Regions from separate parts of the Streptomyces sp. NBC_00358 genome, predicted to be linked through region 3. Evidence: riboswitches for the same ligand, from Rfam matches in the RefSeq annotation. Region 3 holds a riboswitch; each other region holds the start of a gene.
What was found. A riboswitch is a leader RNA that binds a small molecule or an ion and turns the genes downstream of it on or off. The one in region 3 is predicted to bind S-adenosylmethionine.
Positions count from the first base shown of each region.

Region 1 (9,742 bases), 1.5 Mb from region 3:
GCCCACCTCGTGGGCTTCTCCCTGGGATTCGTGTACGCCTGGGCGCGGTTCCGCCGCCGTACGGCCGCCGTGCCCGCTCCGGGGGTGCTGCCGGGGCCCCCGGTGGATCAGCCGGGCCGGGTGGACCGCGAGTAGGGTGAGATCCCCAGCAGTGGCCCCCTAGGGAGAGAACCAGCCGTGATCACCGCGATCGTCCTCATCAAGACCAGCGTGGACCGGATCCCCGAGATCGCCGAGTCGATCGCGTCGCTGGAGAGCGTCAGCGAGGTCTTCTCCGTCACCGGCACCTACGACCTGATCGCCATGGTCCGGGTCAAGGCCCACGACGACCTCGCGGACGTCATTCCCGGCAAGATCAGCAAGATCCCGGGCGTCGAGGCGACGGACACGCACGTGGCGTTCCGTACGTACTCCCAGCACGACCTGGAGGCGGCGTTCGCGATCGGTCTCGACTCCTGACCGACGGAACACCGCCTCCCGGCACCGCCTCCTGACAACCCCCTGCGGGCGAACGTCCCGAGGGCGTCAGACCGCCGGGACGCAGCGGCCGCCCTCGGTGCGGTACTGCCAGCGCGCACCGTCCCTGACGAGCTCGCGCACCGCGCGGACGAACCGCTCGACGTGCTCGTCGGGGGTACCGGCCCCGAAGCTGACGCGGATGGCGTTGAGGGACTTCTCGCCGGGGGCCGCCTCGGGGGCGCCGCACTCCCCCTGGGTCCCCGGGTCGCTGCCGAGCAGCGTGCGGACCAGCGGGTGGGCGCAGAAGAGGCCGTCGCGGACACCGATGCCGTACTCGGCGGAGAGCGCGGCCGCGAAGTGCGAGCTGTTCCAGCCCTCGACGACGAAGGAGATGACGCCGACCCGCGGGGCGTCGTCACCGAAGAGCGAGAGGACCCGGACCTCGGGGACCTCGGCGAGGCCCGCGCGGACGGTACGGATCAGGTGCTGCTCGCGGGCGAGAAGGTTGTCGAAGCCCTCCTCGGTGAGCGCCTTGCAGGCCGACGCGATCGAGTAGGCGCCGATGACGTTCGGCGAACCGGCCTCGTGCCGGGCGGCGCTGTCGTGCCACTCCACGTCCACGCCGCCGTCCGTACGCCGGGTGACCTTGCGGCTGGCGCCGCCGCCCGCGAGGTAGGGCTCGGCGGCGAGCAGCCAGTCGGAGCGGCCCGCGAGGACACCGGAGCCGAAGGGCGCGTACAGCTTGTGCCCGGAGAAGGCGACCCAGTCGACGTCGAGGTCCTGGACCGACACCGGGTGGTGCGGGGCGAGCTGCGCGGCGTCGAGGACGATCCGGGCGCCGTGGGCGTGCGCGGCGGCGGCCAGTTCCCGCACCGGCCACAGCTCCCCGGTGACGTTCGAGGCGCCGGTGACGCAGACCAGGGCCGGTCCGTAGCCCCCTTCAATGGACACAGTGCGGGCGGCGAGGGCGCGCTCCAGGGTGGCGACGGCCTCGCCGGGGGTGCGCGGGGCGTTCAGGTACGTCACCCGGGCGTCGCGCCAGGGCAGCAGCGAGGCGTGGTGCTCGGTCTCGAAGACGAAGACCTGGCAGTCGGCCGGGAGCGCGGCGGCGAGCAGGTTGAGCGAGTCGGTGGTGGAGCGGGTGAAGACCACCTGGTCGTCGGCGCGGCAGTCGAGGAACTCCTCGACGGTCCTGCGGGCGTTCTCGAAGAGGTCGGTGGACAGCTGCGAGAGGTAGCCGGCGCCCCGGTGGACGCTGCCGTAGTACGGGGCGTACGCGGCCACGTCGTCCCACACCCGCTGGAGGGCGGGCGCGCTGGCGGCGTAGTCGAGGGCCGCGTAGGTCACCTCGCCGCCGGTGACGAGCGGGACGGTGACATCCCGGCCCAGAACGGCCAGAGGGGCACAAACGGTCTGGTCGGCGGCAACGGTGGAGACAGACATGGCGAGCTCCTGTGAGAGGCAGGCGGGATCACCGCGCGAGCCGGCCGCCCGAGGGCAGCGCTCAGCGCGGAAAAGGTGAAAAGGGTGTGCGGGGGCGGGGCTCGGCGCCCTATCGCATTCGCTTGCTCACAGAAGGCTCCCTCGAACGACCAGGACCCCTGGTTGCGTCCGCCCGATGGGCGGGAGGGGTCCGCGCTTGCCGTAGGCCTCGCTGCCTACGACCTGGTCTTCACCCGGGGCACCCCGCCACGGACGGAGGGTTGCCGGACAGTCGGCCGGGGCCTGATGACTGTCACTCATGACCTGATACAGCATCCTGCCAGAGGATCTTCCACGCGCAAGGCGCAGTCCAGATTCTGGACTGCGCCTCGCTCCGTGCCACCGGCGGATCAGGCGTTGCTGGCGGCCACCCAGCGGTCGAGCGTGCGCTTCGCGGCGCCGGAGTCGATCGCCTCGGCCGCCTTCTCCATTCCGTCGCGGAGCTGGTCCGCGAGCGGTGCCCCGGTCGGCGAAAGAGCCACCAGGGCCGCCGCCGAGTTCAGCAGCACCGCGTCCCGTACGGGACCGGTCTCGCCGTCCAGCAGGCGCCGGGCGACCTCCGCGTTGTACGAGGCGTCGGCGCCGCGCAGGGCCTCCACCGGGACGATGCCGAGCCCGACGTCGCGCGGGTCGAAGCGCTCCTCGGTGACCTTGCCGTCGCGGACCACCCAGACATGGGAGCCCCCGGTGGTGGTCAGCTCGTCGAGACCGTCGTCGCCGCGGAAGACCAGCGAGGAGTTGCCGCGCTCGGCGAACACGCCCGCCACGATGGGCGCCATCCGGGGATCGGCGACACCGACCGCCTGGGCCTTCACCCGCGCCGGGTTCGTCAGCGGCCCGAGCACGTTGAAGGTCGTCCGGATGCCCAACTGGCCGCGTGCCGCCGCCACATGACGAAGAGCCGGGTGGAACTTCACCGCGAAGCAGAAGGTGATCCCGGCCTCCTCGGCCACCTCGGCGACCCGTTTCACCGTCAGTTGGAGATTGACGCCGAGCTTCTCCAGGACGTCCGACGAGCCGGACGCGGAGGACGCGGCCCGGTTGCCGTGCTTGACGACCTTGGCGCCGGTGCCGGCCACCACGATCGAGGACATCGTGGAGATGTTGACGGTCTTCGCGCCGTCGCCGCCCGTTCCGACGATGTCGACGGTGTGTCCCGGCACTTCGATGACATTGGCGTGCTCGTACATCGCCCGGACGAGTCCGGAGATCTCCTGGACGGTCTCGCCCTTGGCCCGCAGGGCCACCACGAACCCGGCGATCTGGGCGTCGGTCGCCTCGCCGCGCATGATCCGGTCCATCGCCCAGGCCGTGTCGTCAGCGCTCTGGTCGCGGCCTTCGAGCAGGCCGTTCAGTACCGCGGGCCAGGAACGGCCCGCCGCGGTGTCGCCTCCAGCGGGGTTCACAGCGCTCATGGTCGCTCCTGGGTTCGTAGGTCACGCGGTCTCGGGTGCCGCGGTCGTGGGTGACGCGGGGTGGATCACCCCGCACCACGGGGTGAGTCCACCCTATCCAGCCCGGGAGACGGCAAAGAGCCCCGTCCATTGCCTGGACGGGGCTCCTGCCGTGGCGAACTGCCGGGGATCAGTGGTGGCCGTGGCCGCTCGTGATCTCCTTGTACTCCTCGACGGTGGGCTTGGGGATCTGGCCTTCCTCCCCGTAGAAGCCCTCGCTCATCCTGGCGCGCAGCTTCTGCGCGCCCGAGACCTTGCGCTCGACACCGTTCTCGTCGACCGTCGGGCCGATCTCGGCCGGCTTGTACTGGTCGTGCGCGGTGAGCGTGTGCAGCGCGTCCTGGCTGAGCGGCTCGTGGACCTCGATGAACTCACCGTGCGGCAGGCGCTTGATGATGCCCGACTCACGGCCGTGCAGCACCTTGTCCCGGTCCCGGCGCTGGAGGCCGAGGCAGACCCGCTTGGTGGCCATGAAGGTGAGCACCGGCACGACGAAGAACGCGATCCGCACGAACCAGGTGATCGAGTTGATCGCCAGGTGGAAGTGCGTGGCCCAGATGTCGTTGCCGCCGCCGACGAGCAGGACGAAGTACCAGCTGATCCAGGCGGCACCGAACGCGGTCCGGGTCGGGACGTTGCGCGGGCGGTCCAGGATGTGGTGCTCGCGCTTGTCGCCGGTGACCCAGGACTCGATGAACGGGTAGACCGCGATCGCGACCAGGACCAGCGGGAAGATCACCAGCGGGATGAACACGCCCAGGACGAGCGTGTGACCCCAGAGGTTGATCTCCCAGCCCGGCATGACACGGATCAGGCCTTCGGAGAAGCCCATGTACCAGTCGGGCTGGGCGCCCGTGGACACCATGTCCGGACGGTACGGACCCATGGCCCAGATCGGGTTGATCGAGGCGATCGCCGCGATGGCCGCGATGACACCGAAGACCAGGAAGAAGAAGCCTCCGGCCTTGGCCATGTAGACCGGCAGCAGCGGCATGCCGACGACGTTGTTGTTCGTCTTGCCGGGGCCCGCGAACTGCGTGTGCTTGTGGTAGAAGACCAGGATCAGGTGGCCCACCACGAGGCCGAGCATGATGCCCGGCAGCAGCAGCACGTGCACCGAGTAGAAGCGGGCCACGAAGTCGCCGCCCGGGAACTCGCCGCCGAACAGGAAGAACGACAGGTACGTGCCCACGATCGGCACGGACAGGACCGCGCCTTCCATGAAGCGGACACCGGTGCCGGAGAGCAGGTCGTCCGGGAGCGAGTAACCGGTGAAGCCGGTGAACATGCCGAGGACGAACAGCAGGAATCCGAAGACCCAGTTGACCTCACGCGGCTTGCGGAACGCACCCGTGAAGAACACGCGCATCATGTGCACGAACATGCCGGCGAGGAAGATCAGCGCCGCCCAGTGGTGGATCTGCCGGATCAGCAGACCACCGCGCACATCGAAGGAGATGTGCATGGTCGAGTTGAACGCCTCGGACATCAGCTGGCCCTGCAGCGGGATGTAGCTGCCGTGGTACTCCACCTCGTTCATCGACGGGTGGAAGAACAGCGTCAGGTACACACCCGTGAGGATGATGATGATGAAGCTGTACAGGCAGATCTCACCCAGCATGAACGACCAGTGGTCGGGGAAGATCTTGCGCATGTTGGACTTGGCCAGGGAGTAGATCCCCAGACGGCCGTCGGCCCAGTCGGCCACCCGCTCACCGGCGGGCGCCTTCTCGCGCGAGGAGCGCGAGTCGGAGGTGGTGGTAGTGCTCATCCGCGCTCCCAGAATGCAGGACCGACGGGCTGCGTGAAGTCGCTGAGCGCCTCGAGGTAGCCCTCAGCGTTCACACCGATCTGCAGCTGCGGCAGGGCGTGACCCGCCGGGCCGAAGATGACCCGGGCGCCGTCGGAGAGGTCGAAGGTGGACTGGTGGCACGGGCAGAGCGCGTGGTGCGTCTGCTGCTCGTACAGGGAGATCGGGCAGCCGACGTGGGTGCAGATCTTCGAGAAGGCCACGATGCCGTCGTAGGACCACTCGACTTCCTGCTTGTCCTTGATGTTGTCCGGCTGGAGCCGGATGATCATCAGGGCCGCCTTGGCGATCTCCTTCTGGAAGTCCTCGTCGTCCGTCTCCAGGCCCTCGGGCTTGGCGAAGGTGAGCGAACCGACTGCCACGTCCGAGGGACGCAGCGGCTCGTTCGTGTTCATGTTGACGAGGAGCTTGCCCTTGGACCACAGCGTGTGGCGCAGCTTCGTGCCGGGCAGCGGGCCGAGGTCGCGCAGCAGCATGACGCCGGAGAGCGGGAACAGGGCCAGCGCGCCGAACATCGTGTTGCGGATCAGCTTGCGGCGGCCGAGCGCGGACTCCTTGGCACCGGCCTTGAAGTCGGCCATGACCTTGGCCTTGACCGCGGGCTCCGCCTCGATCGGGTGACGCTCGTCGGCGATCTCCACGTCGGACATCAGGGTGCGGGCCCAGTGGACCGCGCCCGCGCCGATGGCGAAGAGCGCCACACCGAGCGACATGCCCAGCGCGAAGTTCAGCGCGCTGATGTGCCCGAGCGGGAAGACGAAGATCGACTTGTCGTTCGGGATCGCCACGTACGAGGTGATGAAGCCGACGGTGGCCAGCATCGACAGCACGAACAGCATGGCGACAAGGCGCTCGGACCGCTTGGCGGCCCGCTCGTCGATGTCCTGGATGCGGTGCTCGTGGGGCGGCAGCCCCGGGTCCGCGAACGGGTTCTGCTCGTCCGCGACGGCTACCGAGCCATGACCGTGCTCGGCGTGGTCGTCGGAGGCCCGCTCAGCGGGCACGTTCTCTTCTGGAATGTCTTGGCTACTCATGACTTCTTGGCCTTTGCGGTCCGAGCGGCGACCCAGACGGCGACGGCGACCAGGGTTCCGAGACCGAAGACCCAGCCGAACAGGCCCTCGCTGACCGGCCCGAGGCCGCCCAGCTCAAGACCGCCCGGGCTCTCGGTGTCGTCACCGTTGACCGCGTCGAGGTACGCGATGATGTCCTTCTTGTTCTTCTCCGTCAGCGTGGTGTCGGGGAAGGACGGCATGTTCTGCGGGCCCGTCTGCATGGCCTCGTAGATGTGCTTCGGGTCGACACCCTCCAGGCTGGGCGCGAACTTGCCGTGCGTCAGCGCGCCACCCTTGCCGGTGAAGTTGTGGCACTGGGCGCAGTTGGTGCGGAAGAGTTCACCGCCGTTGGCGATGTCCGCGCCCTCGGGGCTGACCTGGCTCTTGGTCGGAATCGTGGGTCCGGCGCCGAGCGAGGCGATGTAGGCCGCGATCTGGTCGATCTCGGCCTGCGAGTAGATGACCTTCTTGCGCGGGATCTGAGCGCCCGGCTGCTGGGCCGGCATACGGCCGGTACCGACCTGGAAGTCGACCGCCGCGGCGCCCACACCCACCAGGCTCGGACCGTCGGAGCTGCCCTGACCGCCGGATCCGTGGCAGCTTGCGCAGCCCACGGAGTACAGCTTCTGGCCCTCGGTGATACCGAGGGACTGGGCGGTTTCATCGGCCTGCGCCTTGCCCGCGGGAGCGAACGCGGCGTACAGCCCCCCGGTGGCCGCCAGCGCGAGGAGTAGGACGACGACCGCCGCCAGCGGATGGCGTCGTCGTGCGGAGAGCTTTTTCACGGATTACCCCGGTGTCAGGATCTTCTGCGTCGGTGCTTCTGGATGTTTCGGGCTGTGGGCCCGATTACTTGATCAGGTAGATCGTGGCGAAAAGGCCGATCCAGACGACATCGACGAAGTGCCAGTAGTAGGACACGACGATGGCGGCGGTTGCCTGCTCGTGAGTGAACCTCCGAGCCGCGTAGGTGCGACCGAGGACCAGCAGGAAGGCGATGAGTCCGCCCGTCACATGCAGTCCGTGGAAGCCGGTGGTCAGGTAGAACACCGAGCCGTACGGGTCGGAGGAGAGCGAGAGCCCGTCCTTCTTGACCAGTTCGGTGTACTCGAAGACCTGACCGCCGATGAAGATCGCACCCATGATGAAGGTGACGATGAACCACATCCTGAGCTTCTTCACGTCCCCGCGCTCGGCGGCGAACACGCCGAGCTGGCAGGTCAGGGAGGAGAGCACCAGGATCGTGGTGTTCGTCGCGGAGAACGGAAGGTTGAGATGGCCTGCCATCTCCTTCCAGTGATCCGGCCCGGTCACCGATCGCAGGGTGAAGTACATCGCGAAGAGGGCCGCGAAGAACATCAGCTCGGAACTCAGCCAGATGATGGTTCCGACGCTGGTGAGGTTCGGCCGATTGACCGACGGGTGCGCGTGCCCGGTTTCTACTGTCGTTGCTGTCGCCACGACCGACATTATGTCGGTCGCTTATCCCGCCCTCACCCCGGGGGGTGCCGTTCGGGGTGTTGACGGGGTGTGTCCAGCCCGTATGGCCCATCGAAGCCCTGTCCGAACCGGTGTTGACGAGGTGTTCAAGGGAGTAGCATCCGCGCATCGGGCCGGGGACGATCAGCCCGATCGCTTGCTGTCCGTACGACGCTGACGTCTCGGAGGAAGAATGCAGCCGACCGCCACGGTGCTGGTCTACAGCGATGACTCCAACACCCGCGCACAGGTGCGGCTCGCCACTGGGCGCAGGCCCGCCCCGGACGTTCCCCTCGTCGAGTTCATCGAGTGCGCGACGCCGGCCGCCGTCATCAAGGAGCTGGACAAGGGCGGCATCGACGTCTGCGTCCTGGACGGCGAGGCGGTCCCGATGGGCGGCATGGGGATCTGCCGGCAGATCAAGGACGAAATCTTCAACTGCCCGCCCGCGCTGGTGCTCATCGGGCGCCCGCAGGACGCCTGGCTGGCCACCTGGAGCCGCGCGGACGCCGCGGTGACCCTTCCGGTCGACCCGGTGGAGTTCGCCGCCTCGCTGGCCTCCCTGCTGCGTCGCAGGAACCTGCAGAGCGCCTGAGGGACCCGGTCGGCCGAGCGCCGCGCCCCCTCCCTGGGGGCGCGGCCTTCGCACACACTCGGGGAGCGCGGCTTCACACGCTCTCGGGACGCAGCCTCGCGCGCTGGGCCGGGCTCGGCGCGTCCGGGGAGCCGCCCACCAGGGCGCTGCCCGCGCGCCAGCTCTTCCAGCCGAGGTTCCAGTCGCCGAACCCGTTGCCGAACGCGTCCATCGTCTTGCCGTCGGAGTTGACGACCTTGACTATGTCGCCCTCGTTGAACGTGTCGAAGAACCACTCGGCGTTCTCGGTGCTCATGCCGGTGCAGCCGTGGCTGACGTTGGCGTACCCCTGGGAGCCGGTCGACCAGGGCGCGGCGTGGACGTACTCGCCGCTCCAGGTGACCCGGGTCGCATAGCGCACCTCCAGGTCGTAGGAGTCCGAACTGCCCTCGGCGATACCGATGCTGGTACCGCGCATCCGTACGAGGGACTCCTTGCCGAGCACGACCTTGACGCCGTTGCGGGTGTCGAAGCCGGGCTTCCCGGTGGTGACGGGGATCTCCTTGATGTCCTGGCCGTCGCGGTAGACCGTCATGGAGTGCGTGGCGGCGTCGGTCATGGCGATCAGGCGGTCGCCCGTGGTGATCTTCACAGGCTTGGCGTCGCCGCCCCACAGGCGCTCGCCGATCCTGACGCCGGCGAGGTTGCTGTGTGCCGTGATGGTGGCGTGGACGGGCCAGTAGTCCTTGGGACGGTAGTGCAGCGTCTTGTCGTCCACCCAGTACCAGGTGCCGTCCACCGCGGGGGTGGAGTCGACCCTGAGGGCGCGTTCGACGACGGTGCGGGCCGCCTTGTCCTTGACGGGGGCGCTGAGTTCGGCGGTTATGGGCTGGCCGACGCCGTACTTGCCCGCCTTGGGCCCGAACTCGACGTTCAGCAGCTTCTTGGTCCTGGGCGTGCTGGTGTCGAAGCCGATGACCTTGCGGCCGGGGGCGCCGTCCTCGTCCTCCGTGCTCACACGGACCGTGTAGTGGGCGCCTGCGGCGAGCGGCGAGGTGCTGTGCCAGCGGCTGCCGTCGGCGGCCAGTTCGCCCGCGACGTAGCGTCCTGACGCGTCCGTGGCGGTCACGTCGGTGATGCGCCCGCTGTCACTCTCGGAGGTGATTTCCAGAGGCTTGTCGGGGTCGACCTTGGCCGACTTCCTACCGTCTCCGGCGAGGCCCTTGAACGAGATCTGTCCCGCCGCGTCGTACGGCTTCGCCGAGAGCGGGTGGCCGTCGGAGCCGCAGGCGGTGGCGCCCGCTCCGAGGGCGACCACCAGCGCGGTGCAGCTGACGACCGTGCGGATTCGCGGTGAGTGGTTCATGAGCTCACGTTATGAACGCTCGTCAAGCACGGCGCGCCGGGTGAGCCGAGTGAGGGACAGAAG
Region 1 is NZ_CP107976.1:6,698,687-6,708,428, reverse strand. Features, by position in the region: gene OHT01_RS28545 (rhomboid family intramembrane serine protease) at 1-135, shown strand, start outside; gene OHT01_RS28540 (Lrp/AsnC family transcriptional regulator) at 178-459, shown strand; gene OHT01_RS28535 (aminotransferase class V-fold PLP-dependent enzyme) at 526-1,902, opposite strand; SAM riboswitch class IV at 2,090-2,206, opposite strand; gene trpD (anthranilate phosphoribosyltransferase) at 2,292-3,356, opposite strand; gene qcrB (cytochrome bc1 complex cytochrome b subunit) at 3,526-5,166, opposite strand; gene qcrA (cytochrome bc1 complex Rieske iron-sulfur subunit) at 5,163-6,239, opposite strand; gene qcrC (cytochrome bc1 complex diheme cytochrome c subunit) at 6,236-7,045, opposite strand; gene ctaE (aa3-type cytochrome oxidase subunit III) at 7,110-7,730, opposite strand; gene OHT01_RS28505 (hypothetical protein) at 7,933-8,334, shown strand; gene OHT01_RS28500 (L,D-transpeptidase) at 8,408-9,679, opposite strand.
Region 1: another riboswitch for S-adenosylmethionine. It lies ahead of OHT01_RS28535 (aminotransferase class V-fold PLP-dependent enzyme); the one in region 3 lies ahead of thrC (threonine synthase).

Region 2 (9,742 bases), 3.6 Mb from region 3:
GGGGTGTCGTAGTCCTCGAACCGGAAGGGCGGGATCGTACGGCGTCCGAAGTGAGCGGCCTCGCTCTGGCGTGCGCTGACCTGCACACGCAGGCCCGCACGGCCGGAACTCACATAGTCGAGAGTGGCGATCGCCTTGGATACATGGAACGGCTCGGTGTGTGTGGCCACTACGGTCGGGACGACGCCTATGTGGTGGGTCAGCGGCGCGATCCGTGAGGCGATGAGGACCGCGTCCAGGCGGCCGCGGACCTGGTCGGTGCGGCCGTCCGGTCCGTACAGCGAGGAGGACTGGAGGCCGAGGCCGTCCTCGATGGTCACGAAGTCGAGAAGACCGCGCTCGGCCTCGGTGACCAGGCCGGCCCAGTAGGCGGCGGTCAGCAGGTCGCCGGGGCGGGCCGCGGGCTCGCGCCAGGCGGCCGGGTGCCAGCCCGCGCCGTCCAGTGCGACGGCGAGGTGCAGGGGTGTGGGTGACGAGGACACGGAGGTGCCTTCCTGATCGACCGTACGGGGAAGCCCGCCCACGGCGAACGGGGCGCGGCTGCGTGGGAACGGGTCAGGGGCGACAGAGCGCGCCGGCGACCCGCAGCAGATCGATGTGCGGCCGACCGTGCAGGTGCAGGCGGCGGGGCGCGATGGGCCTCGGAACGCTCCGGTGGGACACGCGGCGCATGTACCCCACCTCCGTCCCTTCGGCCCGGTGCTCCGGGGTTCCCGGTCCGCCCGGCCCTCGCGGGGACCCGGCGGGGCACCCCACGGTCGTCGACAGGCACAACCGCACGGCTATGCCCTTTCTTCCGGTTGCCCGGCTACTTCTTGCCCGTCGTGCGGGGCCTGCTCGCCGCCTGGCGTGCGGACCAGCACGAACCGCGTCCGTCGGCGCAGGGTGAACCCGATCGACTCGTAGAGCCGGATCGCGTTCGTGTTGTCGGCGGCGGCGTGCAGGAACGGGGTGTCGCCACGTTGCCTGATACCCGCCGCGACCGCGCGGACCAGGCGTGTGGCGAGCCCTCGGCCGCGGTGGCCGGGATGGGTGCACACCGCGCTGATCTCGGTCCAGCCCGGTGGGCGCAGGCGTTCGCCGGCCAGGGCGATCAGACGACCGCCCTCCCGGATGCCCAGGTACGTGCCGAGTTCGACGGTACGGGGCAGGAAGGGGCCCGGCCGGGTGAGGGCGATCAGGTCGAGGATCTCGGGCACGTCGGCGGGGCCGAGTCGTACGGCTTCGGGGGCGGGCTCGGAGTGCAGTGCGGTGGCGACCAACTGGACGCCGTCGCCGCTCTGTTCGATCGTCCAGCCCTCGGGAACGGCCTGGACCGCGGTGACCGGGGTGATCGCGCCCGGACCGACGAGTGCGGCCAGGTCGTCCCACGAGCGGGGGTCTGCGGGGTCGTCGAGGGCGGCGAACGGGGACACGTCCGTGGGATAGCGGGCGGCCCGGCCGACGCGCTCGGCGAGGTGGGCGTGCGGTCCGGTCAGCGCGGACCACGCCGCGTTGTCGAGGATGTGCGGTGCGACAGGATTCGGGACGATGGCGGGGTGGACGCTGGTGGCCATGGCGGTGCGGGTTCTCCGTATCTGGAACGCGGCCGGACGCGCCCCCGGGAGTCCGCCACCGTGCGGCGGACTCCCTTGAGGCGGGCGCAGGTTCAGGAGTTGTCGAGCGGCAGGCCGGGCGGGTTGACCCGGGAGGTGTCGACGGCTTCGTTGGAAAGGTTCCAGGCGGCCAGCCACTTGGCGTACTGGCCGTCCTTGATGAGGTGGTTGATCGCGTCGGCGAGCGGCTTGGCGAGCCCGCTGTCCTTCTTCGCGGTGGCCGCGATCAGACCCTGGAGCGTCGCGCCCGCGCCGGAGAACTTGCCCGCGTTGCGCGTGGGGTTGGGCGTCCTGGCGGTCTGGGTGATGTGGTACGCGATGCCGGGGTTGGGGCCGAAGGAGACGTCGATCTTCCCGCTGGACAGCGCCAGGGCTGTGGCGTTGCTGTCCTGGTAGTACTTGAGGTTGAGCTTCTTGCCCTCCTTGGCGAGCTTCGCCTTCCACTCCAGGAGGATCTTCTCCTGGTTGGTGCCGGCGCTCACCGCGACGGTCTTGCCGGCCAGGTTCCGGTAGTCGTCGTCGAAGTTCCAGGTGCTGTTCTTGCGCACCTCGAAGCCGAGGTTGTCCTGCCGGTAGGAGGCGAACTCGTACTTCTTCTTGCGCTCCTCGGTGTCGGTGACGTTGGAGAAGGCGACGTCGACCTTGCCGCTGTCGATGCCGACGAACAGGTTCTCCCAGGTCGAGTTCTTCACCTCCGGCTTCAGTCCGAGCACCGCGGCCACCAGCCGGCCCAGGTCGGGTTCGGCGCCGGTGAGCGTCTTCTGGTCGCCGCCCACATACGCCAGGGGCGCGAATCCGGCGGGAAGGGCGCCGACGCCGATCCGCAACGTGCCGCTCTTGGCGACGGACGCGGGCAGCTCGGCGCTGATCGACTTCACCTCGGACACCTTCAACTCGGTCTCCTTGGCAGCGCCGTTGGAGAGCGCGCCGACGGTGACCGATCCGGCCGAGACACCCTCGCTCCGGGTGGCGGCGTCGCTGTCGCCGCCGCACGCGGCGAGCCCGGCGGCGAGGGAGGCGACCGCCGCGGTGGCGGTGACGCCGCGAAGAATTCTGCTGTTCAGGGGGAGCGTGCGCATGGCTGTCCTTGTCGGATGTGTGCGGTGGTGTGGGGGCGCGGTCCCGGCGGGCCGCGAAATCGGTGGATGTGCGCGTCGGCGTACGGCGGATGGCGGATTCCCGGCTCCGCTCTCGGCTCTCGGGTCTCCGGTCTTCGCTGCGCTTCGGGTCGCCGAACGCGTACGTCGGCCGCGGGCCGAGGTCGGTGGTCGGGATCGGGGGCTGAGATCCGGGGCTGAGATCGGTGGCGGGCGAGGCCTCGCTGTTCGCCGTCGGCGCGCGGGTCAGAGGACCTTGCTCAGGAAGTCCCTGGTCCGGTCCTGCTGTGGATGGTCCAAGACCTGTGCGGGCGGACCCTGTTCGACGATGCGGCCGGCGTCCATGAAGACGACCCGGTCGGCGATCTCGCGGGCGAAGCCGATCTCGTGGGTGACGATGACGAGGGTGGTGCCGCTCCTGGCCAGATCCTTGATGACGGCGAGCACCTCGCCCACGAGTTCGGGGTCGAGCGCGGAGGTCGGCTCGTCGAAGAGGATGACCCCCGGCCGCAGGGCGAGGGCGCGGGCGATGGCCACCCGCTGCTGCTGTCCGCCCGACAACTGACGCGGATAGGCACCGGACTTGTCCGCCAGCCCCACACGGGCGAGCAGATCGCGCGCCAGTTGCCGGGCCTCGGGCCTGGACAGTTTGCCGGTCGCCACCGGAGCCGCGGCCACGTTGTCCAGCACGGTCAGGTGCGGGAAGAGGTTGAAGTTCTGGAAGACGAACCCGATGCGGCTGCGCTGGCCCAGGATGACGCGCTCGCTCAGTTCCTTCAGGCGCTCGCCGTGCCTGCGTACGCCGATGAGCTCGCCGTTCAGGCTGACATGGCCGGCCTCGGGCTTCTCCAGGTGGTTGATCACCCGCAGGAGAGTGGACTTGCCGGACCCGGAAGGTCCGAGGATGACCGTCACCTCCCCGGGCCGGACGGTCAACTCCACGCCGTCCAGGACCTGGTGGGCGCCGTACCACTTGTGCACGTCGTGCACCTCGACCGCGGCCGGCTCGATCCCGAGCGCTCCGACGGCCTCGGCCGCCGGAGCAGTCCCCTGCCCCGTCCGCTCATGCGACTGCGACTGCCTCTGCTCCTGCTCCTGCTCCTGCTCCTGCGGATGCGTCCTGGTCTTCACCGTCGTCTGACGTGCTTCGCCGGTCATATCGCCGTCTCCCTCCGGACCCGGGCCCGCACATCGCGCAGACCGTTCCGTACCTTCTGCAACGGGGTCGGCGGCAGGGTGCGCAGCGCGCCCCGCGAGTAGTACCGCTCGACGTAGAACTGGATGACGGACACGACGCTCGTGAGGATCAGATACCAGGCGGTGGCGACGAGGAGCAGCGGCACGATGTCGCCGGGATAGGTGCTGCCCATGCTCTGCACGGTGCCGAACAGGTCCAGCAGCGAGACGTAGAAGACCAGTGAGGTGCCCTTGATGAGGCCGATCAACTGGTTCACGTAGTTGGGGGTGATGGAGCGCAGCGCCTGCGGGAAGACGATCTTCGCGAACTGGTACCGCTTCGGCAGGCCGAGGGCGGAGGCCGCCTCGTGCTGGCCCTGGTCGACCGAGAGGATGCCGCCGCGCACCACTTCCGAGGCGTACGCCGCTTCGTTGAGGCTGAGTCCGATGACGGCGACGGCCATGTCGGTGGCGAGGTGGGACTCGTCGAAGGTGAAGAAGGCCGGCCCGAACGGAACGCCCACGCTCAACGTCCGGTACAGGGCGCTGAAGTTGTAGAGGAACAGCAGGACCACGATGAGCGGGACGGACCGGAACAACCAGGTGTAGAGCCAGCTCACCGCACGGAGCACGGGGCTCTGGGAGAGCCGGGCCAGCGCCAGCAGGATGCCGCCCAGCAGTCCCAACAGGGCGCTGTACAGGGCGACTTCAAGAGTGATGAGCAGCCCGTCGAGGATCGTCGGGCGCAGGAACCAGTACTGGAAGCGGTCCCACTGGTAGAAGGGGTTGGTCACCAGGCCGTGGGTGATCTGGGCGACCAGCACGAGCACGACGGCCGTGATGACCCAGCGGCCGGGGCGCCGGAGCGGAAGGACCCGCTGGGCCGACAGGGGCTTCGGCGTGGCGGGGACGTCGGGACGGGGGATCGCCTCGGCGGGCGGCGCTGATCCGGAGGACACAGCGGTGCCGGGAGATTGACTCATGGAGAGCTCCAGCGGATGCGGACACCCCGGACCACGGCGGACGGCAGCGGGACGCGGAGCCGGAACGGCTCGGCGCGAATCGACGCACGGGTGCACGTGGAACGGGGGCTGGACGGAGAGGGGACGCACCGCGGCGGCGGTGGCCGTCAGAGATTCGGAAGAAGAACCGTCAGCCCTGGCAGAGGGGGCGACAGGTGCCCGTACACAGTGCGCTGCTGACACGCAGCAGGTCGACGGAGCGGTCGGCGCACAGCACGTCGCGGCCGAGGCGCCGCCATGCGGCCGTCCCGTCAGCTGCGTACATCGCCGTCACCATCGTTTCTCCGGCCCTGAGGCATCTCGTTGTGGGCCGCACGTTAGGCCTGCCCCGAAAAGAATGTCAATGCGGGTGACCACCAGGTGAGACCGCGCGTCCGGCCTTCTTGACGACGCCTCAGCGCGCACCGAGACTGGTCTGGACGGTCACGATTGTCAGCGCCCACGGCGCGGGTTCGCCCGCTCCTGTGGTCATCGGCCCCGGCTCGCTGACAGGCAACCCTTCCACCGCGACGGGGTGCCCCGGGTGACGACCGGGTCCCGCCGGTGCGGCGGGACAAGCGTGGTCTCGCGTCTCGCGAGCCCTGGAGTCGGGACCGGTGGGAATGCCCAAGAGCGGCTTGACGAGGCGCCTGCACATCGATCTGCTGCGTGTCTCCAGCGCCTACTGATCCGTAGCCGGTCCGTTGATCCGGACCGGTGCGACCAGCGCAGTCAATCCGCAATCGGCCGCTGATGCCCACAAGGCGGCGGTGGCTTCCTCGTTCCCCAAGGGAGAGTCATGCCCGAGACAGCTTCGCGGACTTCCGGTACAGCCAACTCGCGCCCCTGTGACCAGATCTCGTTCCCCCCGGACCGCCGCCTGAAGGTGGCGCCGACCCCGTCCGCGCTCCCCCATCGCGTCCACAGCCGTATCGGCGTAGGTCTGGCCGGCGGCTTCTACCCGGCACCGCATCGCTACGAGCTGTATCTGTCGGAGAGTTGTCCCCTCTCGCTGCGCATCGAGATCACCCTCGACCTGCTCGGCCTGAAGGACTCCGTCGCCACCACGATCCTGTCGCACTCCTCCGGGACATCCGGCTCCTTCGCCTCGCTTCGGCGCGCCTACGAGGCCACCGAGCACCACTACGACGGACCTCTGACGGCGCCCGCACTGTGCGACCGCTGGAGCGGACGCATCGTCAGCAACCACACACCCGACATCCTGCGCGATCTCGCCGGTCTGCTCTCGGGCCACACCACGGGCCACCCTTCCCCACTGTGTCCGCCGGCCCTCACCGCGGACATCGAGGCCCTGCGCGACCTGTTGGACCGCGATGTCACCCCGACCGCCCCGCCCTCGGACCGCTCGGCGGCCCTGGAGTTGCTGGACTGCCAACTCGCCTCGCGGCCCTACGTGTTGGGCGGCAGCCTGACGGCGGCGGACGTGGACGTATGGGTGGCGCTCACCGGCCTGGAGCCGTCCGACGCCCTCGGCCCGCATCCCCGGCTCCGCGACTACCTACGCCGCCTCGGCGACCACCCCGCCTTCCCGGCCGGGAACGAGGCCGTCCCCCTGGCGGCCGGCGCCTGACGCCCCGCGGCGGACCGAACGGAGAACCGGACGCCGGACCCGGCGTCCGGGCCGTTCAGTCGCGCGGGATCAGGAGGATGCTCACGCCCTTCAGGGTCGAGGTCCACTCCCGGCCCTGATCGAGGATCTCGCGCCCCGAGCCCAGGATCTGGTCCTGGAGCATCTGCGCCGCCTCACGGAGCCGCTCCCACGGTTCGGGCACGTCGAAGGCGCGCCGGGACCGCTCGACGGAGCCGACCAGAGCGCGGCAGGCCGCTTCCACGTCGGCGACGTTCTGGCCGGCCGATCCGACTCCTTCGATCGACCACGTCATCCACAGGCGCCCCATGACCACACTCTGTCGCATTCCCGAAACCGGCGCACGCCCAGCACCGCCCACGGTTCAGACGACAGGTATCGCTTGGGTCATTGCAAGCAAATCGGAGGATTGACCGGGGTCTTGTCGCGGACCACGATCTCTTTCCGTACCAAGGTGGCAACCCGTCCGGCGAGCGGGCGACGGTCCGGACCGTCGCCCGGTCGCCGGACGGGTGTCGACCGGTCATCCCGAAGGGAGCTTTCGGTGGAGGACACAGCATCAGCGCATACCGAACACGGTCGGGCGCCGGACGGCGCCGCGGGCGATGCCGTCGCGTTCATGCGCACGCTGGGCGCGGCGGAGATCGAGCATCCCGGAGGAACCCTGCTGGAGCATGTCCAACGGGTCGGCCTGCTGCTGAAGGGATGGGGCGCTCGGCATGATCTCCAACTCGCCGGGTTGTGCCACGCCTTCTACGGAACCGACGGATTCGCGACGCCGTTGCTGCCGCTGGAGTCCCGAGCCGAGCTGGTCCGGCGCATCGGAGCAGGCGCGGAGGAGCTCGTGTACCTCTACGCCGGCTGCGACAGGACGGCCTCCTACCGCGGCCTCACGAGCGACAGCGGGGTGTTCCGGGACAGGTTCACCGGGCACACCTTCTCTCCCGACCCGCGTCAGCGACGGGACTTCGCCGAACTCACCGCAGCGAACGAACTGGACCTCGCCGGCATCAGCCCGGCCTTCCGGGCAAAATCGGGAGACGGTCTGCTCCGGCTGCTCACCCGGCTGCGGCCGCTCCTGAGCGACCGCGCCTGGGAAGACACCCGGAAGATCCTGGCCCGCCGTCAGCCCGATGCCCACGGCGGCGCGCCTCGAGTGAATCCTCCCGGGTCCGGCGCGGGCCCGGAATCGGGCGGCAACCTTTTCGCCTCCCGCGACCACTGAGGGTCACACCATCGGCTCGATCCTCCGAACGGATGCGCATGAAGGAAACGAGGCAGACGGCCCGGCGCCGCAGGCACCGGCTCAGGCTGTTGATCGGCACCCCGGTGGCACTGATCGCTGCGGGTGCACTCGTCAGTCTGGTCGTGGCGTTCCGCCCCGGTCACCAGACCGGTTCGGAGCGGGCCGCGGCCTCAGCTTCGACGGCCGCCGGTTCGCCGGGGGCCACGACTCACGGCCCCGGTGATCCGGCCGGATCGTTGTCACCGGCGGAGACACGGTCGCCGGGTTCGACGGCTTCCCCGGCCACGACGGCCGCTACGACCACCGCGCCGGCGCGGCCGTCGGCATCACCCGCCTCCAGGACCGCCGCCACGACGGCATCACTGGCGGGACGGATCCGCCCCGGGGTGGGCTATCGGGGCGTGGCCACCAGCTACGACGCCGGGAACGGCGACGGCGCCTGCTCCTTCGGCCCGACCGACGACCTCATGACCGCGGCGATGAACCACACGGACTACGAGACGTCCAAGGCGTGCGGAGCGTACGTCCTGGTCCGCGCGGCGAACGGCGCCACCGTCACCGTCCGGATCACCAACGAATGCCCGGCGGGCTGCGCCGCCGGGCAGCTCGACCTCAGCACACAGGCTTTCGCCCGGCTCGCGAGCCTTTCGGCGGGCCGGATCCCGATCACCTGGAAGCTGCTGAGTCCCGCCGTCTCCGGCACGGTCGCGGTCCGGTACAAGACCGGGTCCAGCCGCTGGTGGTGCGCGCTCCAGGTGATCGGCCACCGGAATCCGGTGGCGCGACTCGAACTTCGAACCGCCGACGGATGGCGGCCGTTGCCCCGTACCGACTACAACTACTTCCTCGCCGACGACGGCGGAGGATGCGGCGGCGCGATCAGGATCACCGACATCTACGGTGAACACCTGACCGCCGGCGGAATCGCGCTGCGACCCGACACCGTGCAACGGACCGGACTCCAGTTCGCCCGGCACTGACCCGCTCCCAAGGGCCTGCCCCGCCGGGCGCGGCGGCCGGGCGGATGCGGACGAGGACGGATGGGAGGGCGGCCCCCTCCCCAGGAGCTACTCCGCGCCGCTGCAGCAGCCCACGCCCGCGCCCGCCGCAGGGGGCCGGGGCGGGGAGGGAACGGTGACGGAGCCACCGCCCGCGACGACCGCGGACACCGGTTCGGGCGCGGTCGGCTTGCGAAGCAGGAGCAGCGCCGCGTCGTCGTGCAGGCGGCCGCCCACATGGGCCTGGAGCTCGGCGTCGAGCGCGGCGAGGGTGGACGCCGGCTCGTCGGACACATGCCGTGCCAGCCCTTCGGCGAGGGCGTAGAACTCGCGGCCGTGGTCGCGGGCCTCGGTGACCCCGTCGGTGTACAGCAGGAGCTGATCGCCGTCGGCGAGGGGCAGCACCTGAAGGCTCGGGCTCTCCCCGGTCAGGGCCCGCAGCCCGAGCGGCGGAGCGGGATTGACCGGGTCGACCGACGCGACGCTGCCGGAGGCCCGAACATGCAGCGGAGGCGCGTGGCCGCAGTTGACGACCTCCAGTCGGCCCGGCTCCGGGTATCCGGCGACCACGGCGGTCACGAAGTCGTCGTATCCCAGGTTGCGCGCCAGACTCCGTTCGATCCGGCCCACGACGGCCAGGAGGTCGGGCTCGTCGTACGCGGCCTCACGGAAGACACCGAGCACGAGCGCGGCCGTGCCGACCGCCGGCAACCCCTTGCCGCGGACGTCACCGATGATCATCCGGACTCCGTACGGCGTGGGCACGAGCGCGTAGAGATCCCCGCCGATCCGGGCCTCCGCCGCGGCGGCGCTGTAGCGGACGGCCACCTGGAACGGACCGACGCTCGACGGTATGGGTGCGAGGAGGGCGTGCTGGGCGGCCTCCGCGACCGAGCGGACGGCCGCGAGGACCCGCTCCCGGCGCCAGCGCAGCGCGCTGGCCAGGGCGCTCGCCAGGGTGACGGCCGCCAGGGCGGACAGGACGGCCGCGAGCTCACCGCCCGGGACACCGTCCCGCGT
Region 2 is NZ_CP107976.1:8,763,157-8,772,898, reverse strand. Features, by position in the region: gene OHT01_RS37575 (LLM class flavin-dependent oxidoreductase) at 1-482, opposite strand, end outside; gene OHT01_RS40290 (putative leader peptide) at 556-672, opposite strand; gene OHT01_RS37570 (GNAT family N-acetyltransferase) at 783-1,556, opposite strand; gene OHT01_RS37565 (ABC transporter substrate-binding protein) at 1,649-2,674, opposite strand; gene OHT01_RS37560 (amino acid ABC transporter ATP-binding protein) at 2,939-3,703, opposite strand; gene OHT01_RS37555 (amino acid ABC transporter permease) at 3,847-4,851, opposite strand; gene OHT01_RS37550 (hypothetical protein) at 5,021-5,155, opposite strand; SAM riboswitch class IV at 5,312-5,456, shown strand; gene OHT01_RS40285 (putative leader peptide) at 5,493-5,558, shown strand; gene OHT01_RS37545 (glutathione S-transferase C-terminal domain-containing protein) at 5,669-6,460, shown strand; gene OHT01_RS37540 (hypothetical protein) at 6,516-6,788, opposite strand; gene OHT01_RS37535 (DUF6817 domain-containing protein) at 7,098-7,703, shown strand; gene OHT01_RS37530 (hypothetical protein) at 7,933-8,076, opposite strand; gene OHT01_RS37525 (expansin EXLX1 family cellulose-binding protein) at 8,126-8,704, shown strand; gene OHT01_RS37520 (PP2C family protein-serine/threonine phosphatase) at 8,792-9,742, opposite strand, start outside.
Region 2: another riboswitch for S-adenosylmethionine. It lies ahead of OHT01_RS40285 (putative leader peptide); the one in region 3 lies ahead of thrC (threonine synthase).

Region 3 (9,742 bases):
CGGAGTCGAGTCCGCCCGGCAGTTCGGGGGCGAGCGTGACCATGCTGGCCCGGCCGCGCGCCGCGTCGATCAGCTTGCGGACATCGGCCGGGTCCGGGTCGCGCAGCAGTTCCTCGGAGTGCGCGCCCTTGCGGCACGGCGAGATGAACGGGCCCTCGAAGTGGATGCCCGCGAGGTCGCCCTGTTCGGCCAGTTCGGAGAGCATCCCGGCGCGCTCGGCGAGGCCGTGCATGTCGCCGGTGACGGTCGAGGCGACGAGGGTCGTGGTGCCGTGCAGCCGGTGGGTGTGGATGCCCCGCAGGACGTCCTCGACCGTTCCCGAGGTGAAGGAGGCGCCGCCGCCGCCGTGGTTGTGGATGTCGACGAAGCCGGGCACCACCCAGTGGCCGGACAGGTCGGTCACGGACGCGTCCGCGGGGGCTCCCCCGGCGACTCCGTCAGGTTTCGTCGAGGGGGCACCCCCGTCGGCGATCCGCGCGCCGTCGATGATCACGCGGCCGTCGTGCACGATCCCGGTGGGCAGTACCACCCGGGCGCCGGCGAGAACCTTGCTAGGGGCCATCGGGTGGTTACCTCCGGGGAGTCGTGGGAGTGGTGTTCAGGAGGTCCCGGGCGAGGAGCCCGGCACCGAGGCATCCGGCGGTGTCCCCGAGGGCGGCGGGGACGATCGACGGCAGTTTCTGGAAGGTGACGCGTCGTTCGACCGCGGCCCGCAGCGGTGTGAACAAGGTTTCCCCCGCCTCGGCGAGCCCGCCACCGATGATCAGGGTGCGCGGGTCCAGCAGGGTGAGCGCGGTGACCAGGCCGTCGGCGAGCGCGTCGACGGCCTCCTGCCAGACGGCCACCGCCCTCGGGTCGCCGGACTCGACGGCCTTGGCGCAGTCCGCCGCGTCCGCCTCCGGATCGCCGGACGCCTCGGCCCAGGCCTGGCTGACGGCCGCCGCGGAGGCGAACCGTTCGAGACAGCCGCGCTGCCCGCACGGACACGGGGCCCCACCCGGCCGTACGACGATGTGGCCGATCTCGCCCGCGAAGCCGTGGGCGCCCTCCTCGACGCCGCCGTCGATGCCGATGGCACCCGCGATGCCGGTGCCGAGCGGGACGAAGAGGAAGCGGTCGGCTCCCTGCCCGGCGCCGATCCGGCCCTCCGCGAGCCCGCCGGTGCGTACGTCGTGCCCGAGCGCGACGGGCAGGCCGCCGAGCCGTTCGCCGAGCAGCCGGCGCAGCGGGACATCGCGCCAGCCGAGGTTGGCGGCGTAGACCGCGATGCCGTTCCTGGCGTCGACGATGCCGGGGACGGCGACACCGGCGGCCAGGGCGCTCTCGCCGAAGTGCTCCTCGCCGTAGGCGCGCAGTTCGGCGGCGAAGTCGAGGATGTCTTCGACGACGGCGTCGGGGCCGCGCTCACGGCCGGTCGCCCGGCGGGCCTGGTACAGCAGCGCGGGGTGTCCGGGGGTCCGCGGCGGCGGCACGTCGGGGCGGCCCGCGGAAGGCTCGCTGTCCACCCCGACGAGGGCGGCCTTCATCCCGGTGCCGCCCACATCGAGGGCGATGACATGTCTCACGGGGGACAGTGTCGCCCTTTACCCCCAGAGAGGTCTAGTCCACTCGCGTGGTGTTGGTCTTATATCCGCATTCCGAGACGGTTGCGGCGGACGCGGGCCCGGTCGGCCCGGCCGCTGTTCCGGTGCCCGTCCCCGTCGCCTGTCGGTGCCGGGGACTACCGTGCTGTCCATGGAAGAGCTGCCCGCGCGCGAACGGAGCATCCTCGCGCTGGAGCGCCGCGGTTTCCCCGGCCCCGGTGCCAAGGAGCGCGCCATCCGCGAACAGCTTGGCCTCGCCCCGGTCCGCTACTACCAGTTGCTCAACGCGCTGCTGAACGACCCGAGGGCCCTGGCGCACGACCCCGTCACGGTGAACAGGCTGCGCCGGGTGCGGGAGGCCCGCCGGGAGGAGCGGTGAGACCGCGCGGCTCAAGCAGGATCCAGCCCCTCCGGCGTTCGAGGAACGGGGTCCGGGGTGGAGCCCCCGATACGGGCCGGGCAGGGGTGGAGCCCCGGGTACGGGTCGGGCAGGGGCGGTGGGGGCGAGAGAAGGTCTTGGTGGGGTGGGATCCAGGCATTCCGGGGGGAGGGGCGCTTGGTCAGGTGTGAGTCGGGGGTGCGTCCGGCGTCACCCGGATAGGGTCGCCCCATGGGCAGCCATCCCGAATCCAAGGACTTCTCGCCGGCCCCGGTGACCCCCGCCGGGCGCGACGCTCTGGAAGCGATCCTCACCCGCCCCACCCGGACGGTCGTCGCGCTCGACTTCGACGGCACCCTCGCCCCCATCGTCCCCGACCCCGACCGGGCCCGCGCGCACCCCGACGCGGTCCCCGCGCTCTCCGCGCTGGCCCCCAAGGTCGCCTCCGTGGCCGTGGTCACCGGCCGTCCGGCCGGTGTGGCCGTGCGCCACGGCGGCTTCGCGGGCGTCCCCGGACTGGAGCACCTCGTCGTCCTCGGCCACTACGGCGCCGAGCGCTGGGACGCGGTGAGCGGCACGGTCACCGCCCCCGCCCCGCACCCCGGGGTGGCCGCCGTCCGTGCCGAACTGCCGGGTTTCCTCGACCGGATCGGCGCCTGGCAGGGCACCTGGATCGAGGAGAAGGGCCGCGCGGTCGCCGTGCACACGCGCCGCGCGGAGGACCCCCAGGCCGCCTTCGAGGCGCTCCGGGAGCCGCTGGCCGAACTGGCCGGCCGGCACGGCCTGATCGTCGAGCCGGGCCGCATGGTCCTGGAGCTGCGCCCGCCGGGCATGGACAAGGGCGTCGCCCTCATGGAGTACGTCCGGGAGGTCGGCGCCGAAGCCGTCCTCTACGCCGGTGACGACCTGGGCGACCTGCCCGCCTTCGCCGCCGTCGAGAAGCTCCGCTCCGACGGGGTCCCCGGACTCCTGGTGTGCAGCGGCAGCTCCGAGGTCGGCGAGCTCGCCGACCGGGCCGACCTGGTGGTGGACGGGCCCGCCGGGGTCGTCCGCCTGCTCGCGGCGCTGGCGGCCCACCTCGGCTGACCCGCCCGCTCGCCGCCCGAGCGGGCGGGTGGGCCGCAAGCCGGTTTCGCCCCTCCGCCCCTACCCGTCCCGCCCCTGGGGGCTCCGCCCCCGGACCCCCGCTCCCCAAACGCCGGAGGGGCTGAAACTTCCCAGGCCGGGGCTGAAAAACGCAGCCGCAGCCGGGATCCGGCCGGAAGGGCTGGACCGTGCTCAGGTCTCCAGTGCCTGGAGCTGGTCCAGGAACCACTGGGCCGGGGGGAGTGCGGTGGCCGCGGCGGCCAGCCGCTTGGTGCGTTCGGCGCGTTCGCCCGGCTGCATGGTCAGGGCCTCGTGCAGCGCCCGCGCGGTACCGATCACGTCGTACGGGTTCACGGAGATCGCGTCCTCGCCCAGTTCCTCGTACGCCCCGGCCTCCCGCGAGAGCACCAGCACGCAGCCCTCGTCGGAGACGACCGGGACCTCCTTGGCGACGAGGTTCATGCCGTCCCTGATGGGGTTGACGAGGGCGACGTCGGCCAGCCGGTACGCGGCCAGCGAGCGCGCGAAGTCGTCCTTGACGTGCAGTACCACCGGGGTCCAACCGGGCGTCCCGTACCGGGAGTTGATCTCGTCGGCGACGCGCTGCACCTCGGCCGTGTAGTCCCGGTACACCGCGAGGTCCTGCCGCGAGGGGTAGGCGAACGCCACGTGGACGACCCGCTCGCGCCACTCCGGGTGCTCTTCGAGGAGCTGCCGGTACGCCAGCATTCCGCGCACGATGTTCTTGGACAGCTCGGTGCGGTCGACGCGTACGACGGTCCTGCGGCCCTCGCCGATCTCCTCGCGCAGCGCGGCCATCCGTTCCTCGACGTCCGCCCGGTGCGAGCGCTCGCGCAGGAACTCGGCGTCCGCGCCGAGGCCGTGCACGCCCACGAGGGTCCGGCGGGGCGGGCCGCCGTCCAGGTGCTCGACCGCCCGCGGCGCGTCCGAGGGCGGGGTCACGCGGTAGCGCTCGGGGTCGATCTCGCCCGCGCAGCGCATGAAGGCCGCCGCCCACCGCCAGGTCAGGAACGCCACCCGGTCGGCGCCGAGCATGCCGTCCAGCAGCTCCGCGCGGATGTCGTCGGGCAGCATCCGGAAGTAGTCCTCGGGCGCCCACGGGGTGTGGGAGAAGTGCCCGATGCGCAGGTCGGGGCGCAGCTCGCGGAGCATCCCGGGCACCAGGCACAGGTGGTAGTCCTGGACCAGCACCGAGGCGCCCTCGGCGGCCTCCTCGGCCAGCGCTTCGGCGAAGGCGCGGTTGTAGGTCCGGTAGGACGCCCACTGGCGCCGGAACTCCGCGTCGAAGACCGGCTCCAGCGGGGTCTGGTACAGCATGTGGTGGACGAACCACAGCACGGAGTTGGCGATGCCGTTGTACGCGTCGGCGTGCACCCCGGCGTCGATCGCCAGCATCCGTACGCCGTCCTCGCCGACTCCGCGCGCGACGGCCTCCCGGTCGCCGTCGCCGAGGGCCGAGCAGACCCATAGGGCGCCCGCGTCGGGCCCGATCGCCGAGAGTCCCGAGACGAGGCCGCCGCCGCCGCGCCGGGCGTGCAGCGAGCCGTCCTCCCGTACCTCGTAGGTGATCGGGCCGCGGTTGGACGCGACCAGAATCCGGTGGGCACCGTGCGTTGAAGCCATGCCTCGAAACCTAGCCCCGTGTCGAAACGCTCAAACGTTCACTTCGGCCGTATGCGGCCGCGGTCGGTCGGCCCTGCCTACGCGGCCCTGCGCCGCTGGTACTCGGAGATTTCGGTCATCGGCGGCCTTTCCTCCGTGTCCACCGAGTACGTACGCGGCTGGAAACCGTCCCGGCCGCGCTCGAACTGGGTGAGGGCCGGGCGGATCAGGTGGCCGCGGGCCAGCCGGAGCTGGGCGGTGCGGTAGATCGCGGCGGCCATCCGGCCCAGTGCCTGGCCGTCCTGGTGGCGGTGTTTGCGCACCCCGACGTCGACCTGCGCGAGGGCGTCCAGGCCCACCAGGTGCAGGGCGTCGACGAGCATGCCCAGTTCGACGCCGTAGCCGACCGGGAACGGGAGCTGTTCGAGCAGCGAGCGGCGGGCCGCGTACTCGCCGCCGAGCGGCTGGACGAAGCCCGCGAGCTGCGGCCAGTGCATGTTCAGCAGGGGGCGGGCCATCAGCTCGGTGACCCGGCCGCCCTGTCCGCCGGTGCCGGCCATCGGGCGGTCGTACATGGCCTTGACGAGGTCGACGCCGGGATCGGTGAGCAGCGGGCCCACGATCCCGGAGACGAAGTCGGACGAGAACTCCTTGAGGTCCGCGTCGATGAAGCAGACGATGTCCCCGCTCGTCACGAGCAGCGACCGCCACAGCACCTCGCCCTTGCCGGGCACGGCGGGGATCCGCGGGAGGATGTCGTCGCGGTGGACGACTCTCGCGCCCGCGGCGGCGGCGACCGCGGAGGTACGGTCCGTGGAGCCCGAGTCGACGACGACGATCTCGTCGACGAGGGGCACCTGCTGCATCAGGTCGTGGCGGATGATCGCGACGATCTCGCCGACCGTCTCCTCCTCGTTGAGCGCGGGCAGCACGACACTGACCGTCGACCCGGTGACGCGTTTGGCGGCCATGAGCCTGTGGAGCGGGCGGTCGGTCACGGACCAGGAGCGTGTGCTCAGCCAGCTTTCGACTTCCTTCAGCACCGTCTGCGGCTCCTCACTGTCTGATCACACGCTCTCATCGGCGTGCCCGCTGCGGCCAGCGGCAGATCGATTGCCGTCGTCTCGCGGTTCGGACGACTATCTCAACTGTCCTGGCCTTCGGTTACAGTCTTGAACAACGCGGATGACCATCGCATGTCCTGGATCATCGGCATGTATCGCGTTCAACAGTTCAACAATCAAATACCGCTCATCCAGAGGGGCAGAGGGATACGGCCCGATGAAGCCCCGGCAACCCTCCAGCCGGTCTCGTACCGATCGATGTCGATCGCGTCGCGAGGCTCCCGGCTCGGGAAGGTGCCAAATCCGTCTCACGGCGAAGTGCGTCGTGAGGAAGATGAGGAAAGGGCCTCGCCTCCATGGCTGCGCAGACAGTTGCAAGTACCACGAACTCCGCCGAAGCGGTGGACCTCGGCCCGGCCGCGGCGCTTTCCTGCCGCGAGTGCGGACACCGCGTCCCGCTCGGCCCGGTCTTCGCCTGCGAGGAGTGTTTCGGCCCGCTGGAGATCGCCTACGACTTCTCGGCCTACGAGACCGAGGAGCTCCGCAAGCGCATCGAAGCGGGACCCGCGAACATCTGGCGCTACGCGCCCCTCCTGCCCGTCCCCGCGGACGTGGCCGACAAGCCGAACATCAACCCCGGCTGGACCAAGCTCGTCCAGGCCGACAACCTGGCCCGCGAGCTCGGTGTGGACGCCGGAAAGCTCTTCGTCAAGGACGACTCCGGCAACCCGACGCACTCCTTCAAGGACCGCGTCGTCGCCCAGGCCATCGAAGCCGCCCGCGCCTTCGGCTTCACCACCCTCTCCTGCTCCTCCACCGGCAACCTCGCCGGCGCCGTGGGCGCCGCGGCGGCCCGCGCCGGCTTCCGGTCCTGCGTGTTCATCCCGCACGACCTGGAGCAGGGCAAGGTCGTCATGGCCGCGGTCTACGGCGGCGAGCTCGTCGGCATCCAGGGCAACTACGACGACGTGAACCGCTTCTGCTCCGAGCTGATCGGCGACCCGGCCGGCGAGGGCTGGGGCTTCGTCAACGTCAACCTGCGGCCGTACTACGCCGAGGGCTCCAAGACGCTGGCGTACGAGATCTGCGAGCAGCTCGGCTGGAAGCTGCCCGACCAGCTCGTCGTGCCGATCGCCTCCGGCTCCCAGCTCACGAAGATCGACAAGGGGCTCCAGGAGCTGATCAAGCTCGGACTCGTCGAGGACAAGGCGTACAAGATCTTCGGTGCCCAGGCCGAGGGCTGCTCCCCGGTCTCCGTCGCCTACAAGGCCGGTCACGACGTCGTACGGCCGCAGAAGCCGGACACCATCGCCAAGTCGCTCGCCATCGGCAACCCCGCGGACGGGCCGTACGTGCTCGACATCGCGCGGCGCACCGGCGGCGCCGTGGAGGACGTGAACGACGAGCAGATCGTCGACGCGATCAAGCTGCTCGCGCGCACCGAGGGCATCTTCGCGGAGACGGCGGGCGGTGTGACCGTCGGCGTCACCCGCAAGCTGATCGAGAACGGCCTCCTCGACCCGACCCTCACCACGGTCGTGCTGAACACCGGCGACGGCCTCAAGACCCTGGACGCGGTGGCCTCGGACACCGGACTGACCGCGACCATCCGCCCGAACCTCGACTCCTTCCGAGAGGCTGGCCTCGCATCATGAGCGTCAACGTCCGCATCCCCACCATCCTGCGCACCTACACCGGTGGTGCCGCCGAGGTGACGGCCGAGGGCACGACCCTCGCCGAGGTCATCAGCGACCTGGAGAAGAACCACACGGGCATCGCCGCGCGCGTTCTGGACGACCAGGGCAAGCTGCGCCGCTTCGTCAACGTGTACGTCAACGACGACGACGTCCGGTTCGAGCAGGGCCTCCAGACGGCGACCCCGGACGGTGTCGGTGTCTCGATCATTCCGGCCGTCGCCGGAGGCTGATCGTTACCCTCGGTAATGCCGAACACGCAGAGTTCATCGAATTGCCCCCTCCGTGAGAGAAACGGAGGGGGCAATTCTGCATGGTTGAGCGCGCTACAGTTGGGGAAGCGACTTCGCTTTCGATGTTGGTTTCATGCCGGACGCATATGAGTACCCGTTCGGCGGCCGACAAGAAGTAGCCAAACTGCCTCGCCCTTTTGGGCTTTTTATGGCATTTACGGGGCCCGACTTGCCCTGAATCCTCGCGCATTCTCCGCATATCGTTGATCGGCCATGCCCAGAATTCTCGTCCGATTGACCTGTTGCAGACGGCAGTTGGACAGATACATTCAGCCGCGGTCGACGCGTTCCGGCGCACACCCCCAACCGTTTGGGGGGTGAGGTCTGACCCGGATCCGCGAAGTGTGGATCTGTGCAAGGGCCAGTAATAGGGGAGTTAGGCATGGCTCAGGGCACCGTCAAGTGGTTCAACGCGGAGAAGGGGTACGGCTTCATCGCGGTCGACGGTGGTGCGGACGTCTTCGTGCACTACAGCGCGATTCAGATGGACGGCTACCGCACCCTTGAAGAGGGTCAGCGAGTGGAGTTCGAAATCTCGCAGGGCCAGAAGGGTCCGCAGGCGGACATGGTCAAACTCGCCGTCTAGTCCGGGCGCGAACGGCCACCGACGCAACTCACGCCGAGGGGCCCGCATCCCACCAGGGATGCGGGCCCCTCGTGCGTCCTCGGCGGCCTTCGGCCGCCCTCCGCCTGCTCCCGCGCGCGCCCGCGCGCACGGGAGCGCCCCCTCTGTGGAGGCTGGGCCCGACGCCCGTTTTCAGGAGAGGCGCTTGCACTCGCAGGGGTCGAGTGCTAATCATTGGCGTTAGCACTCTCCCAGTGAGAGTGACAGAACTTGGATCGGGCCAGTGAGGCCCGCGGGCCTGTGGGGCAAGGAACCACAAGGCTTGCAGGCCGTCCGTCGCGGGCGCGGGCACGATCCGGAGAAATCCACCCCGTCCGGGAGGACCACTTCACATGGCCAAGATCATCGCGTTCAACGAGGAGGCACGGCGCGGTCTCGAGCGCGGGATGAACCAGCTCGCTGACGCCGTCAAGGTCACCCTCGGCCCCAAGGGCCGTAACGTCGTCCTCGAGAAGAAGTGGGGCGCCCCCACGATCACCAACGATGGTGTTTCCATCGCCAAGGAGATCGAGCTCGAGGACCCGTACGAGAAGATCGGCGCCGAGCTGGTCAAGGAAGTCGCCAAGAAGACGGACGACGTCGCCGGCGACGGTACGACCACGGCGACCGTGCTGGCCCAGGCGCTCGTGCGCGAGGGTCTGCGCAACGTCGCCGCCGGCGCCAACCCGATGGCCCTCAAGCGCGGTATCGAGAAGGCCGTCGAGGCCGTCTCCGGTGCCCTCCTTGAGCAGGCCAAGGATGTCGAGACCAAGGAGCAGATCGCTTCCACGGCCTCCATCTCCGCCGCCGACACCCAGATCGGCGAGCTCATCGCCGAGGCGATGGACAAGGTCGGCAAGGAAGGCGTCATCACCGTCGAGGAGTCCCAGACCTTCGGTCTGGAGCTGGAGCTCACCGAGGGTATGCGCTTCGACAAGGGCTACATCTCGGCGTACTTCGCCACCGACATGGAGCGTATGGAGGCCGTCCTCGACGACCCGTACATCCTGATCGCGAACTCCAAGATCGCGAACGTCAAGGACCTGCTCCCGCTCCTGGAGAAGGTCATGCAGGGCGGCAAGCCGCTGCTGATCATCGCCGAGGACGTCGAGGGCGAGGCCCTGTCGACCCTGGTCGTCAACAAGATCCGTGGCACCTTCAAGTCCGTCGCCGTCAAGGCCCCGGGCTTCGGTGACCGCCGCAAGGCCATGCTCGGCGACATCGCCATCCTCACGGGCGGCGAGGTCATCTCCGAGGAGGTCGGCCTCAAGCTGGAGAACGCGGGTCTGGACCTGCTGGGCCGTGCCCGCAAGGTCGTCATCACCAAGGACGAGACCACGATCGTCGACGGCTCCGGCTCTGCCGACCAGGTCGCCGGCCGGGTCAACCAGATCCGTGCCGAGATCGAGAACTCCG
Region 3 is NZ_CP107976.1:5,183,688-5,193,429, forward strand. Features, by position in the region: gene nagA (N-acetylglucosamine-6-phosphate deacetylase) at 1-562, opposite strand, end outside; gene OHT01_RS22000 (ROK family protein) at 570-1,565, opposite strand; gene OHT01_RS22005 (DUF3263 domain-containing protein) at 1,735-1,962, shown strand; gene otsB (trehalose-phosphatase) at 2,194-3,048, shown strand; gene OHT01_RS22015 (alpha,alpha-trehalose-phosphate synthase (UDP-forming)) at 3,241-4,692, opposite strand; gene OHT01_RS22020 (glucosyl-3-phosphoglycerate synthase) at 4,770-5,714, opposite strand; SAM riboswitch class I at 5,920-6,076, shown strand; gene thrC (threonine synthase) at 6,092-7,390, shown strand; gene OHT01_RS22030 (MoaD/ThiS family protein) at 7,387-7,662, shown strand; gene OHT01_RS22035 (cold-shock protein) at 8,105-8,308, shown strand; gene groL (chaperonin GroEL) at 8,680-9,742, shown strand, end outside.